Spinactinospora alkalitolerans: one gene and its partner. The protein of the gene in region 1 interacts with the protein of each later gene in a pairwise test. Links are inferred from orthologs where the notes say so. Each region holds a gene or a part of one and is shown on either strand. Other genes may lie near its edges. The genes, in order: clpS and HDA32_RS21025.

Region 1 (8,227 bases):
ACGTCGTGGCGCCCGGTGGGTTCGGGGAGGGTGAAGCGGAAGCCCTCCCCGGGGGATTCGGGGATTGCGGCCGGTGCGGTGCCGGCGAGCGCCGGCGCGGTCGAGAGGGTCAGGGCGAGTCCGGCGGCGAGCGCGCCGGCGACGATGCCCGGCCCTCGAAGGACCGCGGCGTTCTTCGGTTTTTTCGGCATGGCCGCACGCTAGGAGCCGGGGAGCCGCCGCGGCGACGGTGCTGCCACCCGAAGGCGGCGGGGTGCCTGCCACACGCCAGGGGTGGAAAACCCGATGCCTTCGACCAGCACGGGATGGTGGGATCGGCCCATGAGCGATTCCGCGTTGGGCCCCGCGATCGACGCCCGCCCGCTGTTCACACGGGAGCAGGAGAGGCTGCTCGCTCTCCTCGACGGCCTGTCGGCGGAGCAGTGGCGGGCCCCGACGGCGTGCGCGGGGTGGAGCGTGCGCGACCTCGCACCGCACATCCTGGGCGACCACCTGGGGCGGCTGTCCGGCGGGCGGGACGGCCACGCCCGGTCGGCGCCGCGCGAGGGCGAGGCGTTCAACGCCTTCATCCACCGGGTCAACGACGAGTGGGTGCCGGCCGCCGCCAGGATCTCGCCGCGGCTGCTGGTCGAGATGCTGACCGACGCCGCGGCGCGGATCGCCGCCTACTGGGAGTCGGTGGACCTGCACGCGACCGGCCTGCCCGTCTCCTGGGCCGGCCCCGAGGCGGCGCCCATGTGGCTGGACTGCGCGCGGGACTACACCGAGTACTGGGTGCACCAGCAGCAGATCAGGGAGGCCGTCGGCGCCCCGCGCCTGGACGAGCCGCGTTTCCGTGCCCCGGTCGTCGACGCGTTCATGCGCGCCCTGCCGCACGCGCTGCGCGACGTGCGGCCGCCCGAGGGCACCCGGGTGCGCTACGCGGTCACCGGCGACTCCGGCGGGGCCTGGACCGCGACGAGGAGCGCGGGCCGCTGGGCCCTGGAGCGCGGCGACGGCGGGGGGCAGGAGCCCGACGCCGCGCTGACGACGGACGCCGACACGTTCTGGCGGCTGTGCACCCGCGACACGGTGCCGGAGGAGGCCCGGCCGCTGGTGGTGCGCGAAGGCGACGAGGCGCTGACGGAGGCGGCCGCGCGGATGGTCTCCATCATCGTCTGACCCGCCCGGAGCCGCTCCGGGCGCCCCGCGCCGTCAGCGCCGTCAGCGCCCGGAAGCGGAAGCGGTGACGCAGGGATTTTCGCGCCGGTCCCGACCCTGTGGGGCCTGAACCGACGGCTTTTCAGGATCGGCGCGGAAGCAGGGCGTCCTCAGGTCAGCAGCAGGGTCTTTCCGAGGGTGCTGCGGGCCGCGATCGCGGCGTGGGCTTCGCTCGCCCGTTCCAGGTCGAAGGTCTGGCCGATGAACGGCCGGATCCGGCCCGCCGCCGCATGACCCAGCGCCTCTTCGACCAGCCGCCTCTTGCCCGCGGCGTCGAGGGATGGCAGGTCGAAGAGGGTCGTGACGTCCACCTCGCGGCTCTGCGACTCCTGAGGACCGATCCCGGCGAACTCGCCGCCGGACGCGCCGTAGGCGATGAAACGGCCGCCGCGCGCCGTGACGTCGAACGCCGAACGGCCGAGCCGGCCGCCGGCGCCGTCCAGGGCCACCTCCGCCCCGTGGCCGTCGGTGAACTGCCGCACCCGATCGGTCCAGCCGGGTTCGGAGTAGTCGACCACGGCCTCGGCGCCCAGCTCGCGCGCCAGATCCAGCTTGCGCCGACCCCGGGCGGCACCGATGACCCGTGCGCCCGCGGCGCGCGCGAGCTGGACCAGCAGACCGCCCGCGCCCCCGGCCGCCGCTGCGACGAGCACCCGGTCATCGGGTTTGATCCGGGCCGCCTCGGCCAGCATCAGTGCGGTGGGACCGTCGTGCAGCAGCGCCACCGCCTCGCGCGGGCCCAGCCCGTCGGGCAGCCGGATGAGCCCGCTCGCCGGTACCGCGACCTGTTCGGCGTAGCCGTCCGTGGGGGCGACCGACAGTCCGGTCCCGGGATCGCGCCTGCCCGTCTCGGTGATGACGTCGGTGCCGATCCAGTCGGCGTCCACGCCTTCCCCGGCCGAGACCACCCTCCCCGCCACCCCGTTGCCGGGCACGTACGGCGGGCTCACGGCGAAGTACTCCCCGCCCCACCCGCTGCGTATCTGTGTGTCGAGGAACATGACGTCAGCGGCGAAGACGCCGACTACGGCCTGTCCCGGCCCGGCGACCGGATCCGGCATCCGGCCGGGCACCAGGACCTCGGGGCCGCCGAACCGCTCCACCTGCACCACGCGCATGGCGATCGCTCTCCTTGCTCCGCGTTTCTTCGGATCTACGCGAAGCAGTCTCATACCTCAACCTTGGTTGAGGTCAACTGGTCGGCGGCGACCGCCGCGCGGAGCCGCGCCGGCCCGGGAGGTAACAGGCGAGGGGCCGCACCGAACGAGATCGGTGCGGCCCCTCGGGTCGTGCGTCGGGCGGCTAGGCCCAGAGCTGGCCGTCGAGGCGTTCCTCCGCCTCTTCGAGGGTGCCCTCGTAGGCGCCGGTGGACAGGTACTTCCATCCGGCGTCGGCGATGACGAAGGCGATGTCGGCGGATTCGCCGGCCTTGACCGCCTTGGCCGCCATCCCCAGCGCGGCGTGCAGCGCGCCGCCGGTGGAGATGCCGGCGAAGATTCCCTCCTTGTTGAGCAGCTCGCGGGTGCGCTTGAGGGCCGCGTCGGAGGGGACGGAGAAGCGCGTGGTCAGCACGCTCTCGTCGTAGAGCTCCGGGACGAAGCCCTCGTCCAGGTTGCGCAGACCGTAGACCAGCTCGCCGTAGCGCGGTTCGGCCGCCACGATCTGCACCTCGGGCCTGTGCTCGCGCAGGTAGCGGCCGACGCCCATCAGGGTGCCGGTCGTGCCCAGCCCCGCCACGAAGTGGGTGATGCCGGGCAGGTCGGCCAGCAGCTCCGGCCCGGTCGTCTCGTAGTGGGCCCGGGCGTTGGCCGGGTTGCCGTACTGGTAGAGCATGACCCAGTCGGGATGCTCACCGGCCATCGCCTTGGCCACCCGCACGGCCTCGTTGGACCCGCCCTCGGCCGGGGAGAAGTGGATCTCGGCGCCCCACATCTCCAGGAGCTGCTTGCGCTCGGCCGAGGTGTTCTCCGGCATCACGCACACCATGCGGTAGCCGCGCAGCTTGGCGACCATGGCCAGCGAGATGCCGGTGTTGCCCGACGTGGGTTCGAGGATGGTGCAGCCGGGGGTGAGCCGGCCGTCCTTCTCGGCCTGCTCGATCATGAAGAACGCCGCGCGGTCCTTGATCGAGCCGGTCGGGTTGCGGTCCTCCAGCTTCGCCCACAGCCGCACCTCCGGCGACGGCGACAGGGCGGGCAGGCCCACGAGCGGCGTCCGCCCCAGGGAGTCCAGGAGAGAGTCGAAACGCATGGCGGCTAGCGCATGCCGCCGGCGACGGCCGGCAGGACGGTGACGCTGTCGCCGTCGGAGACGGGCGCGTCGATGCCGCCGAGGAAGCGCACGTCCTCGTCGTTGAGGTAGACGTTGATGAACCGGCGCAGCTGGCCGTTGTCGACGAGGCGCTCGGCGATGCCGGGGTGGCGCTTGTCGAGGTCGGTGACGAGCTCGCCGAGGGTGCTGCCGCTGCCTTCGACGGCCTTGGCGCCGTCGGTGAGGTTGCGCAGGATCGTGGGAATGCGGACCTCGATGGCCATGGGTGTCTCTCCGTAAGAAGTCTGTGTGGGTCGTGTGGGTCGTGGTCGCCGTCGCGTGGGCGCGGCGGCACTGACGACGGCCCGTCGCTTGGGTTTCAACAGGCGCAGCCGCACGCTGATTCCGCGCCCGGCGGCTCCCCGCCGGTTCAGGCGGCGCCGATGATCTCCACCGGCTCCTCCGTGACCTCCGAGTCCACGATGCGGTAGGAGCGGAACTCCACGGTGTCGGGCTCGCGGGTGGAGACCAGCACGTAGTGGGCGCCGGGCTCGGAGGCGTAGGAGATGTCGGTGCGCGAGGGATAGGCCTCGGTCGCGGTGTGGGAGTGGTAGATGACCACCGGCTCCTCGTCGCGGTCGTCCATCTCGCGCCAGACCTTGAGCTGTTCGATGGAGTCGAACCGGTAGAACGTCGGCGAGCGCTCGGCGTTGATCATCTCGACGAACCGCACGGGCCGGTCGGATCCCTCGGGGCCGGCGACCACGCCGCACGCCTCGTCGGGGTGGTCGCGGCGGGCATGGGCGACGATCTGGTCGTAGATCGAGCGATCAATCCTCAGCATGGCTCTCAGCGTAGCCGAGAAACTATTCCTACCCACTCACTGGGTATGACTAATGCGAGGGATCTCCGCGGTCCGGCCCGGATCCTCCCCCGCCGCTGCTCACCCCGGATCGGTCCCGCCGCCGATCAGCGCCTGCAGCAGCGTCTCCTGGAGGCCGCCGAGCCAGTCGTAGATGTGCAGGGCCGCGGCGTCGGCGTCGTCCACCTGACCCTCGCCGCGCAGGTAGGCGTCGTAGGTCTCCTCCTCGATCTCCAGGCGGGTGCCCAGGGCGAGGCGGACGTCGTTGAGCGCCTTGAGCCAGGCGTGCGCGTCGGCGAGGTCGAGCGTGACGCTGCCGCCGGCCTCGGGCAGGGCGACCAGCATCGCCTGGGCGTTGTCGCGCTTGTGCCGGCGCAGCTCGTCCTCGGTGTAGCGGCGGAAGTCCCCGGCCGACTCGGTGTCGTCGGAGTAGGCGTCGGGGAAGAGCCTGGCCAGCACCGGGTCCTCCGGCTTGGTGTCGCTGCCGCCGATGCCGACGAGTTCGGCGAGCCCGTCCTTCGGTTCGGGCGGCTCCACCAACTGCAGGATCAGGCCGGCCATGGAGCGCAGGACGGCGGCCTCGTCGAGGTCGAGGTCGATGGTGACGCCCCCTCGGGGCGCGGGGCGGAATCCGTTGGTCATGGAGTCTCTCGCTGGGTCCGCGGGGCTACTTGTCCTGCTGGAGCGTCGCCCACAGCCCGTACTCGTGCAGGATGGAGACGTCGCGCTCCATCTCCTCCCGGGTGCCGCTGGAGACCACGGCCCGCCCCTTGTAGTGCACGTCGAGCATGAGCTTGTGGGCCTTGCGCTTGGAGTAGCCGAAGACGGTCTGGAAGACGTAGGTCACGTACGACATCAGGTTGACGGGGTCGTTCCAGACGATCGTCACCCAGGGGAGATCGGGCCGAACGTCCTCCTCGGTCTCCGGCCGCTCCAGCTCGACCGGCGCCGTCGTCATGGGTCCATCTCCTTCGTCGTCCGACCGTTGCCGGTCGTGGCGGTCCTGGCCGCCGGGGCCGGGCGCGGGCGCGGGGTGTGCGGACGCGCGCGGCACCTCCCCGGGCTTGCTTCCAACTCGTATTGTCCCATCCGTTCCCGGTGCGATTCGCGCACCGCTGCACCACCCGATTTTGCTCCCATGAGACACAAACTAGGCTTGGTGCTCATGACCGATGGCTGGAGCAGTGCGCTGCTGACCGACCAGTACGAGCTGACCATGGTGCAGGGTGCGCTGCACAGCGGTGCGGCGCACCGGCGGACGGTGTTCGAGATGTTCGCGCGCCGGCTGCCCGAGACCCGCCGCTACGGCGTGGTCGCCGGCACCGGGCGCTTCCTCGAGGCCCTGGAGCGGTTCCGCTTCGACCCCGAGGCGCTGGACTACCTGTCCCGGGCCGGGATCGTCGACGACCTTACCCTGAAGTGGCTCGCGGACTACCGGTTCTCCGGGGACATCTGGGGCTACGCCGAGGGCGACTGCTACTTCCCCGGCTCCCCGATCCTGGTCGTCGAGGGCACGTTCGCCGAGGCCGTCATCCTGGAGACGCTGGCGCTGTCCGTCTACAACCACGACTGCGCGATCGCCTCGGCGGCCTCGCGGATGGTCACGGCCGCGGGCGAGCGGCCGCTGATCGAGATGGGGTCGCGCCGCACCCACGAGATGGCCGCGGTCGCGGCGGCCCGCGCGGCCCACCTCGCCGGATTCGCCACCACCTCCAACCTGGAGGCGGGGCGGCGCTACGGCGTGCCGACGGCGGGCACCAGCGCGCACTCCTTCACCCTGCTGCACGACAGCGAGCGGCACGCCTTCTCCGCCCAACTGGAGGCGCTGGGCAACGGCACCACGCTCCTCGTCGACACCTACGACGTGGTGCGCGCCGTCAACTGCGGCATCGAGCTGGCAGGCACCGAGCTGGGCGGGGTGCGCATCGACTCCGGCGACCTCGGCCCGCTGGCCGAGCGGGTGCGGCGGCTGCTGGACGAACAGGGGGCCGCCGACACCCGCATCGTCGTCACCGGCGACCTCGACGAGTACGCGATCCAGGCGCTGGCCATCGCGCCCGTGGACGGCTACGGGGTGGGCACCGCGCTGGTCACCGGCTCGGGAACGCCGACGGCGTCGCTGGTCTACAAGCTGGTGGCCCGCGCGCACGGCGACGACCCGGCCGAGCCGCTGGCGCCGGTCGCCAAGCGCTCGGTGGGCAAGCCCAGCCGGGGCGGCCGCAAATGGGGGGTGCGGCGCTTCGACGACGACGGAACCGCGTCGACCGAGCTGGTCTACGACCACGAACCCGAGCTCGGCCCGCTGGACCGGCCGCTGCTGCGGCGACTGGTCGCCGGGGGCGAGATCGTCGGCCGCGAGCCGCTGAGCGAGGCGCGCGAGCGGCACGCCCGGGCCGTCAAGGAACTGCCGATGGCCGCGCAGCGGATGTCGCGCGGCGAACCGGCGATCCCCACGTCTTTCGAACAGCGCGTCAACGCCTGACGCGCGAAGGGACCTGACATGTTGGCACTGATCGTCGTCGACGTACAGAACGACTTCTGTGAGGGCGGCAGCCTCGCCGTGTCCGGGGGCACCGATGTCGCCTCGGCGGTCTCGGCGTTCATCGACGCGCGGCACGGCGACTACGTGCACGTGGTGGCCACCCGCGACTACCACGTCGACCCCGGCGCGCACTTCTCCGACTCCCCCGACTTCGTCGACTCCTGGCCCCCGCACTGCGTGGTGGGCACCTCCGGCGCGGACTTCCACCCGCGCTTCGAGACCGACCGGGTGGATGCGGTGTTCAGCAAGGGCGCCCACACCGCCGCCTACAGCGGGTTCGAGGGGGCGACCGAGGACGGCGCGACGCTGTCGGCCTGGCTGCGCGAGCACGGCGTGACCTCGGTCGACGTGGTGGGCATCGCCACCGACCACTGCGTGCGCGCCACCGCCCTGGACGCGGTCCGGGCCGGGTTCGACACCCGGGTGCTGCTCAACCTGACCGCCGGCGTCGCCCAGGAGAGCGTGCACACGGCGCTGGAGGAGCTGCGCGGGGCCGGCGTCGCCCTGGAGGGCCAGCCGGTCGTGGCCTGACCCGCCGGGCCCGGCCACCGGCCGCACCACCGGCGCAACGCCGGCCGCAGCGCCCCGGAACGCATTTGTCGCCGGGAGTAACAGAAACCAGGGGCCAACGGTCCTGGACAAACCGGCGCTTTGTCACCTGCGTGACAAAGCGCCGGTTTCTTTTCATTGCCAGTGATCACTGGCTCATTACAGGAATGTGACTAATGTAAAAGGAGCATCCCCTTTTTCCGGCCCGGCCGGAGGTAGTAGTGCACCAGAGACCCACGGTCACCGGTCTGCGGGAGAATCCGCTGGCGACCATTCCCGCGGAGATCGCCGACCGGCTCCGCCCCGCCCTGGACTCGACGACCGACGAGATCGTCGCCGACATCCAGTCCCGCATCGCCGAGTACGCGCGCCCCCGCGACGCCAACTACCTGCGGGTCACCCGGGCCGCCGTCGAGCACGCGCTGCAGGCGTTCATGGAGCGGATGGGCGACCCGGACCCCCGCGCCGAGGAGCTGCACCAGAAGTTCCGGGCCATCGGGGCCGGAGAGGCGCACGAGGGACGCAACCTGGACAGCCTGCAGACGGCGATGCGCAGCGGAGCGGTGATCTCGTGGCGGCGCATCGCGGAGATGTCGGAGTCGACCGCCATCCCCCGGCACTACATCTCGCTGCTCGCCGAGGCGGCCTTCCTGTTCCTCGAAGAGATCGCCGGGGCCGCGGTGGAGGGCTACAGCCAGGCCAGGGCCAAGGCCGCGGGCGAGCTCCAGCGGCGCAGGGGACGGCTGATCAACCTGCTGCTCGCCGAGGAGCCCGCGGCCCCCGAGGCCATCGCCGACCTGGCGCGGGCCGCGCGGTGGCGGGTC
Region 2 (8,221 bases), 290 kb from region 1 along the record:
CGCTCGTCCCGCACGGCCCCCGCGACCGCCGCACCCTGCTGCCGATCTCGCCGACCGAGCGCCCGGCCCGCCAGGACGTGCACGTTCCGGGGCACGCCCCCTTCGGCGGCGAGCCCGAACCGCTGCCCGACGGCATCGCCCCCGCCTCCGGGCCGTTCCTGCCGCGCCGCCGCCTCGCCGGCGGCCCGGTGGCCAACCTCAAGATCGCCTCGGGGTGCGACCGCCGCTGCACGTTCTGCGCGATCCCGGCCTTCCGCGGCGCCTACATCTCGCGGCGCCCCGACGACGTCGTGCGCGAGGCCGAGTGGCTGGCCGACCAGGGCGTGCGCGAACTCTTCCTGGTGAGCGAGAACTCCACCTCCTACGGCAAGGACCTCGGCGACCTGCGGGCGCTGGAGGGGCTGCTGCCCCGGCTGGCCGCGGTCCCCGGCATCGAGCGGGTGCGGGTCAGCTACCTGCAGCCGGCCGAGGTGCGGCCCGGCCTGGTCGACGTGCTCACCACGACACCGGGCGTGGTGCCCTACTTCGACCTCTCCTTCCAGCACGCCAGCGGCTCCCTGCTGCGCCGCATGCGCCGCTTCGGCGACGGCGAGCGCTTCCTGGACCTGCTGGCGACCGTCCGCAAGGCTGCCCCCGAGGCCGGGGCCCGCTCCAACTTCATCGTCGGCTTCCCCGGCGAGACCGAGGCCGAGTACGGCGAACTGGTCTCCTTCCTGGAGGAGGCCCGGCTGGACGCCATCGGCGTCTTCGGCTACTCCGACGAGGACGGAACCGAGGCCGCCGCTCTTGACGGCAAGCTCTCAGGGGAGATCATTGCCGCACGGGCCGATCAGCTCAACCAGTTGGCGGAGGAGCTCATGGCGCAACGGGCAGAGGAGCGTGTCGGCTCCACCGTGGACGTCCTCATCGAGACCGACCTCGGGGACGGCGCCTACGAGGGGCGCGCCCACCACCAGGCGCCGGAGGTGGACGGCAGCACGATCGTGCACGGGGACGGCCTGCCGGTCGGGGAGATGGTGCGCGCCACCGTGACCGAGGCGGCCGGCGTCGACCTCATCGCCGAGGCGGCCGCTGACCTGACGGACGCGCGGTGAACACCCCCGGTCCCGACGCGGTCCCGTCCGGCCCCGTACCGGTGTGGAACATCGCCAACATCCTGACGGTGAGCCGGCTCGTCATGGTGCCGCTCTTCATCGTCTTCATGTTCCTGGAGCACCCGGCCTGGCGCTTCGCCGCGTTCGCGGTGTTCGTGATCGCCGCGATCACCGACCACATCGACGGCGAGCTGGCCCGCCGCCGCAACCTGGTCACCGACTTCGGCAAGGTCGCCGACCCCATCGCGGACAAGGCCCTCACCGGTGCCGCGCTGGTCGTGCTGTCCGTGCTCGGCGAGCTGTGGTGGTGGGTGACCATCGTCATCCTGGTGCGCGAATGGGGGGTCACGGCGCTGCGGTTCGCGGTCATCAGGCACGGCATCATCCCGGCGAGCCGGGGCGGCAAGCTCAAGACCGTGCTGCAGATCGTCGCGATCAGCGTCTACCTCTTCCCGCTGCCGGACCCGCTGCAGATCGTCGCGCACGTCATCATGGCCGCCGCGCTCGCCGCCACCGTGTGGACCGGTCTGGACTACGTCATCCAGGCCCTCCGGCTGCGCCGCGCGGCCGGGCCCCGGTTCCCCGGGACCGAGAAGAAGGCCTGAGCCGGGGCCGTGCCCTCTCCGCCTCCTCTGCCCGCCCGTGACGCCGCGGTCGGCGTGCACCGGCTGCTCGGTGCGCGCTCGGCCACCCTGGCCACGGCCGAGTCCCTCACCGGCGGCCTCATCGGCGCCGTCCTCACCGACGTCGCCGGGGCCTCGGCGACCTACCGCGGCGGGGTGGTCGCCTACGCCACGGAGGTCAAGGCCCGCGTGCTGGGGGTGCCCGAGGCGCTGCTCGCCGAGCACGGGGCGGTGCACCCCGATGTCGCCGCGCACATGGCGCACGGCGTCCGCCGGCTCCTCACGGCCACATACGGCCTCGCGGTGACCGGGGTGGCCGGCCCCGAACCCCAGGACGGCCGGCCCGTCGGAACCGTCTTCGCCGCCGTCTGCGGACCGGGCGGGCCGGCCGAGGTGGCCGGGTTCCACCTCTCGGGTGACCGGGCCAGGATCCGGTGTGACACCGCTGATCAGGCCCTTTGGCTGCTGCATGAGACCGTGGCCGGGACCACGGCGAAATAGCGGCCGCGAACCCGTTCAACCCGGGGATCCGGGGGAACAAACCCTCACCAAGATCGGTTACCCCTCCAGCGAACAGAAAGCCGTGAGGTGCGACGATCGGGCTTCGGGCAGGTACGGTGTTTTTTATGAAGGTCGCTACCGGGAGGGAGCGCGAATGATGGTCCTGCTTCGTCACCTACTTGGTGACGTGCTACGACAGCTTCGGCAGCGTCAGGGCCGCACTCTCCGCGAGGTGTCGGCCGATGCCCGGGTCTCGTTGGGCTACCTGTCGGAGGTCGAGCGGGGACAGAAGGAGGCCTCCTCCGAACTGCTCTCCTCGATCTGCGGTGCTCTGGGCGTCCCACTCTCCCAAGTGCTGCGTGACGTCTCCGATCAACTGGCGCTGGCCGAACTCCAGGAGGCGGCTCTGCTCAGCGGATCGGTTTCGGCCGATTCCGTTCCAGGACCCGACCGGCTCGGTATCGATTCGGTGCCCGACCGCGTTCCCGATGTCGTCGACATGGTGGGTGTGTAACCGCCCGCCCGACTCAACCTCCGTCGGCCGCAGCCCTGCGGCCGGCACCTCTTCCACGACGTCCCGGTCGCCGCACGGCGACCGGGACGTCGTGTTCCCGTCCTCCGTTCGTCCGCCGCCGCCCGTGTTTTCCCATCGGGCCATTGGGCAGTGGGACGAATGGGTCACAAGACACGACAGGGGGATGATCCACGATGACGAAAATCCACAGCCCGCTTCCCGATGACGCCCGCAAGGCCACCGGTGAGGCGCTGCAGGGCGCGGTCGTCGACCTGATCGACCTGTCACTGGTGGGCAAGCAGGCGCACTGGAACGTGGTCGGCCGCACCTTCCGCTCCATCCACCTGCAGCTCGACGAGCTGGTGGACGCGGCGCGCAAGCACACCGACGTGCTCGCCGAGCGGGCCATCTCGATCGGGGTCAACCCCGACGGCCGCTCGACCAAGGTCGCCGCCGACACCAAGATCGGTCAGCCGGAACCCGGCTACCTGCAGGAGGACAAGGTCATCGCGCTGATCGTGGACGCGCTGGGCGTGGTGGTCAAGCGATTCCGGGACCGGGTCGAGGCCACCGAGAAGCCCGATCCGGTGACCCAGGACCTGCTGATCGCCGCGTCGCAGGACCTTGAGGAGCAGCACTGGATGTTCGAGGCCATGCGCTGACATCGGCGGCCTTCTCGGCGGCCGTGGAGGCCGCGGGCAGAGCGCGGTCCTTGCCTGATGCGGGATGTCTCACCGCTGTCGGACGGGCCGCGCCCGGCCGCCGAAGCAGAAGTTCACGTTCGCATGCGGTCTCGACCACCGCTTCGGCCGGGAGGCGCGGCCCCAGGGCCGGCCTTCCGGTGACCGGTGGGTGCGAAGGGGGCCGCGCTCGCCCGGCATCCTCCCCAGAACCCGACTCCTGCAGACTGCTCGACCTCAAAACCCCGGTAGCAGGGCGTCAGCTCGCCCACGCCCCGGGGTCCTCGGAGAGGGAGCGCACCGACTCGGGGAGCTTGCCCGTCGAGACGTGCTCCAGCGTCACCGCCTCCAGGATGGCGCGCTCGCTGGCGCGCAGGGCGATCCACACCTGCTGCAGGCTGCGGGCCGCGCCGTCGTAGTCGACGTGCTCGGGGCGCTCCCCGCGCACGTTGGCCAGCGGTCCGTCCACGGCGCGGATGATGTCGGCCAGTGAGATCTCCGCGGCCGGGCGGGCCAGCCAGTAGCCGCCGACCGGTCCCCGCTGGCTGCGCACCAGGCCGGCGCGGCGCAACTGGGTGAGGATGTTCTCCAGGAATTTTCCGGGTATGGCCTGGGCGCGCGCGAGCTGTTCGGCCGTAACCGGGCCGCCACTGGCGGCAGCGAGTTCGGCCGCGGCGCGCAACGCGTAATCGACCCGGGCAGAAAGGCGCATGCTGCGATTATGCCGTGAATCGAAGGGGGTTCGGGTCAAGGGTGCTTCGCGCGGGGGTGCCGCACGCGCGCGCCGCCGCCCCCACTCCGGGCCTGGTTCCCGGGCCGAAGCGGGGTCCGCGGGGCGCGCGCTCCTCCGTGCGGTGCCGCGAAGAGGGCCCTGTACGGGCCTGTGCGCTGCGGCGTCACCTCAGGCGCAGCGACGCCGGGCCTGCGGCGCCGAGGACCTCTGCCGCGCTCTGGGCGTTGACCCGGGCGGCGCCGTAAGTGCTGACGTGCGCGCGGCATTCGGGCCGCCAGATCGGCAGGCCCATCTCCACCACGACGGCGTCGGGACGTGCGCGGCACAGTTCGGTGACGAAGGAGCGGATCATGGGATGGCGGTGGGCGTCGCGCACCACGAGGACCAGGTCGCGCCCCGAGGCGTCGGAGAGCACATCGGCGGGCCGGGCCGTGGCGGCCTCCAGGCGGACCGCGTCGGGGAACCACGGGCCGACCCCCCACGGGACGTCGCCCACGGCCGCGCCGACCGGAGCGTCGAACTCCACGACGAGCGGGGCGTGCAGGGGGCCGAGCTCGCCCTCCACCCGGACCGCCCGCCTGGCGCCGTCCAGGCCGACGTCCGCGGCCCCGGCCATGGCGGCGGGGCGCTCCTTCGTCCACTGCCGCGCCGCGGCGGTGCGCGCGGCGGCGTCCTCCAGCCGCTCGCCGCTGAGCCTGCCTGCGCGGACCGCCTCGACGACGGCGGCGCGGATCGCGGCGATCTCGTCGGCGTAGACGTAGCGGCCCAGGCAGAGCAGGTCGCAGCCGGCCCGCAGCGCGCGCACCGAGGCCTCGGGGACGCCGATGTCGCCGCTGACCCCGCGCATCTCCAGGGCGTCGCTGATGACCATGCCGTCGAAGCCGATCTCGCGGCGCAGCAGACCGGTGACGATCTCCGGCGTCAGCGTGGCCGGGCCGGTCGCGCCCAGCGCCGGGAGCTGGATGTGGGCGGTCAGGACGCTGCGCGCGCCCGCGTCGACGGCGGCCCGGAACGGCAGCAGCTCGCGGCGGTCGAGCAGGTCGGCATCGGCGTCGATCACCGGGAGCTCGTCGTGGGAGTCCTGGTGGGTGGCCCCGTGGCCGGGGAAGTGCTTGGCGCAGGCCGCCACGCCGCCCTCCTGCAGGCCGGTGACCGCGGCCGCGGCGTGCCGGGCGACCAGGTCGGCGTCGGCGCCGAACGAGCGGGTGCCGATGACAGGGTTGTCGGCGGCGGTGTTGACGTCCACCGACGGCGCGAGATCGAGGTTGAAGCCCAGGGCGTGCAGCTCGGCGCCGAGCGCGCGGTGCACGGCGCGGGTCAGCTCCGGGTCGTCGATGGCGCCCAGCGCGGCGTTGCCGGGATAGTCGCTGCCGGCCACGTGCCCGATCCGGGTGACGTCGCCGCCCTCTTCGTCCAGGGAGATCAGCGGAGCGTCGGCGGCCTCGCCGAGCAGCCGGTTCAGCTCCTTGACCTGCTCGGGGCCCGCGATGTTGTTGTGGAACAGGCAGACTCCGGCGATGCCGTCGGCCAGGCCCTCCAGCGTCCATCGCGGCGGGTCGTACGCCTCGAACGGCACCAGGAGGGTGGCGTTGGCGAGGCGTTCCAGGCTCCGGTCAGCGGGCATCACGGACTCCGTTCAGGGGTTGGGCGCCCCGGGTCGGGGCGGGCGGGTGTGCGCGGTGGGCACGGGGACGAAGGAGGGCGCCGCGCGCCGGCGGATCGGGTGCGCGGCGCCCCCAGCGGTCAAGGAGGGGGTGTGGGGCTAGCCCTTGACCGCGCCCATGGTGAGACCGGACACCATGCGGCGTTGGACGAACAGGAAGAACACCATCACCGGAATGGTGAGCAGGGTGGAGGCCGCCATGATGGAGCCCCACTCGATGCTGGCCCGGCCGAAGTAGTACTGCAGCGAGATCGGCAGCGTGAAGGAACCGGTGTTGTTCTGCAGGAAGGTGAAGGCCACCACGAACTCGTTCCACGCGGTGATGAAGGCGAAGATGCTCGCCGCGACCAGGCCGGGCGCCACCAGCGGCATCAGGATCCGCCAGAAGATCGTCCAGCTGTCGGCGCCGTCGATCGCCGCGGCCTCCTCCAGCTCCTTGGGCACCGCCGCCACGAAGCTGCGCATCATCAGGATCGTGATGGGCAGCGAGACCGTGATGTAGACGACGAGGACGCCGAGCAGGCTCCCGGTCAGCGGCACGGAGAGCAGCTCGCCCGCCTTGTAGAAGTTCACGAAGATCGAGATGATCAGCGCCTCGATCGGCACCATCTGGATCACCAGCAGCAGCACGATGAAGGATCCGCGCAGCGAGAACCTGAAGCGGGCGACGGCGACGGCGGCCAGCAGCGCGAAGACCGCGGAGACCACGACCGATCCGACGGTCACCAGCAGGCTGTTGCCCAGGAAGGACCAGAACGACGTGCCGGGGATGAGAACCCCGGAGAGCACCCGCTGGAAGTGTTCGAGGGTGAGCGCGGTCGGGAAGAGCGTGGGCTCGCGGGTGAAGATCTCGCCCGTGGGCTTCAGCGCCGTGGAGACCACCCAGTAGACGGGGAAGACGGCGAAGACGGTGACCGCGACGGCCGCGGCGTACTGGCCGATCCGGCCGGCCAGTTTCAGGGCGCGGTGGTTCATCGGATCTCCCCCTGCCGGATCATCACGCGGAGGTAGTAGGCGGTGATGCCGAGGACCAGGACGGTCATCACCACGGCGATCGCGGAGCCCATCCCGTAGTTGGGCGGGGTCGAGGCGAAGCCGAGTTGGTAGGAGTAGTAGGGCAGCAGGAACACGTCGCGGTTGCTGAAGCCGCCGGCGAGGATGTTGAGCTGGGTGAAGATCCGGAAGTCCCAGATGATCTGCAGGATCAGGAGCAGCGCGAACAGCGGCCGCAGCATGGGCACCGTCACCGTCCAGAAGGAGCGCCACGCGCTCGCGCCGTCGACCCTCGCCGCCTCGTAGAGTTCGCTGGGGACGCTCTTCAGCCCGGCGAGCACGCTCACCGAGACGAAGGGGAAGGACTGCCAGACGACGGTCAGGATCAGCACGGAGAACAGCGGCCCGGGGGAGTTGAACCAGTTGAAGCCCTCCCAGCCGGAGCCGACCAGCCAGTCAGGCATCCCGGCGAGCACCGCGTTGGCCAGCCCGTAACGGGAGTCGAAGAGCCACCGGTGCACGATCGCCGCGCTGATGACCGGGGTCGCCCAGGCGAGCATGAGGGCGGTCCCGACGACGGCGGAGAACCACTTCGGCAGCTTGTTGAGCAGGATCCCCACGAGGGTGCCCAGCACCATCGTGATGGCGACCATGAGCAGGCAGACGACGATGGTGTTGCGGAAGATGGTCCAGAAGCGCTCGTCGGTCAGGATGGCGAGGTAGTGCGCGAAGCCGTTCCACTCGGCGGGTTCGCCGCGCAGCTGCCGGAGCCCGTAGGTGTGCAGCGACATCCAGGCCATCTGCAGGATCGGCCACACCAGGACGGCGATGAGCAGGGCCAGGGCCGGCAGGATCAGCAGGTAGGGGATGAGCGGGACGAGACCGCGCCGCCGTCGCCGATGGCGGGGCGCCTTCTTCGCCGGAGCCCCTGGCGGCTCGACCCGCGGCTCCGGGACGTCAAGCGTTCGTGTCATGGGATGCTCTTCACTCACAGGTTGCGGCGGGCGGCCGCACCGGCGGCCGCCCGCTTCACGGTCTGCCTACTCGACGGGGCGGTTCAGCGCCTCGGTGAGCTCCCCGTTGAGTTCGGGGAGCACGGCGTCGGCGTCCTCGCCCTCGGCGAGCCGCCGGGCGGCGTTCTGCACCGTGGCCAGCTCCCACTGGACGTGCCCCCAGTTCGGGGTCGAGGGGAACAGGCGCAGGTCGCCCGTTGCCTGCGTGGCCGCGCCGGCCAGCACCGGGTCCTCCTGGTAGACGTCGCTCTCCAGCAGGTCCTGGTAGGCGGGGAACATCGAGGAGACCTCGCTGTAGGCGGTGGCGTTGTCCTTGCTGTTGAGCACCTTGATGTATTCGAAGGCGAACTCGGGGTTCTGGGTGGTGGCCCACACGGCCAGGTCGGAGCCGCCGCCGAAGGCCGGGG

What was found.
Region 2: the proteins of clpS (region 1) and HDA32_RS21025 interact in binary tests that used the Escherichia coli proteins (3 or more experiments, as listed by UniProt). The link is inferred for Spinactinospora alkalitolerans from one-to-one orthologs.

Annotation. Positions count from the first base shown.
Region 1 is NZ_JACCCC010000001.1:5,024,960-5,033,186, forward strand. The notes cover bases 3,626-6,423. They hold clpS (ATP-dependent Clp protease adapter ClpS), read right to left. Parts: upstream 5,271-6,423; coding sequence 4,980-5,270; downstream 3,626-4,979. Other genes in these bases: HDA32_RS22370 (MoaD/ThiS family protein), read right to left, coding at 3,626-3,734; HDA32_RS22375 (M67 family metallopeptidase), read right to left, coding at 3,881-4,294; HDA32_RS22380 (DUF2017 domain-containing protein), read right to left, coding at 4,394-4,954; HDA32_RS22390 (nicotinate phosphoribosyltransferase), read left to right, coding at 5,478-6,423. Also shown: HDA32_RS22350 (alpha/beta hydrolase family protein), read right to left, coding at 1-191; HDA32_RS22355 (maleylpyruvate isomerase family mycothiol-dependent enzyme), read left to right, coding at 322-1,161; HDA32_RS22360 (zinc-binding dehydrogenase), read right to left, coding at 1,311-2,318; HDA32_RS22365 (PLP-dependent cysteine synthase family protein), read right to left, coding at 2,503-3,450; more of HDA32_RS22370, read right to left, coding at 3,456-3,625; more of HDA32_RS22390, read left to right, coding at 6,424-6,794; HDA32_RS22395 (isochorismatase family protein), read left to right, coding at 6,813-7,385; HDA32_RS22400 (PucR family transcriptional regulator), read left to right, coding at 7,625-8,227. UniProt on the Escherichia coli protein: Involved in the modulation of the specificity of the ClpAP-mediated ATP-dependent protein degradation.
Region 2 is NZ_JACCCC010000001.1:4,735,840-4,744,060, reverse strand. What follows is about bases 1,869-4,660. They hold HDA32_RS21025 (Dps family protein), read left to right. Parts: upstream 1,869-2,926; coding sequence 2,927-3,394; downstream 3,395-4,660. Other genes in these bases: HDA32_RS21015 (glycoside hydrolase family 3 protein), read right to left, coding at 4,309-4,660; HDA32_RS21020 (RrF2 family transcriptional regulator), read right to left, coding at 3,672-4,124; HDA32_RS21030 (helix-turn-helix domain-containing protein), read left to right, coding at 2,373-2,732; HDA32_RS21035 (CinA family protein), read left to right, coding at 1,869-2,218. Also shown: 30S ribosomal protein S12 methylthiotransferase RimO, read left to right, coding at 1-1,094; pgsA (CDP-diacylglycerol--glycerol-3-phosphate 3-phosphatidyltransferase), read left to right, coding at 1,091-1,699; more of HDA32_RS21035, read left to right, coding at 1,709-1,868; more of HDA32_RS21015, read right to left, coding at 4,661-5,769; HDA32_RS21010 (carbohydrate ABC transporter permease), read right to left, coding at 5,908-6,783; HDA32_RS21005 (carbohydrate ABC transporter permease), read right to left, coding at 6,780-7,775; HDA32_RS21000 (extracellular solute-binding protein), read right to left, coding at 7,842-8,221.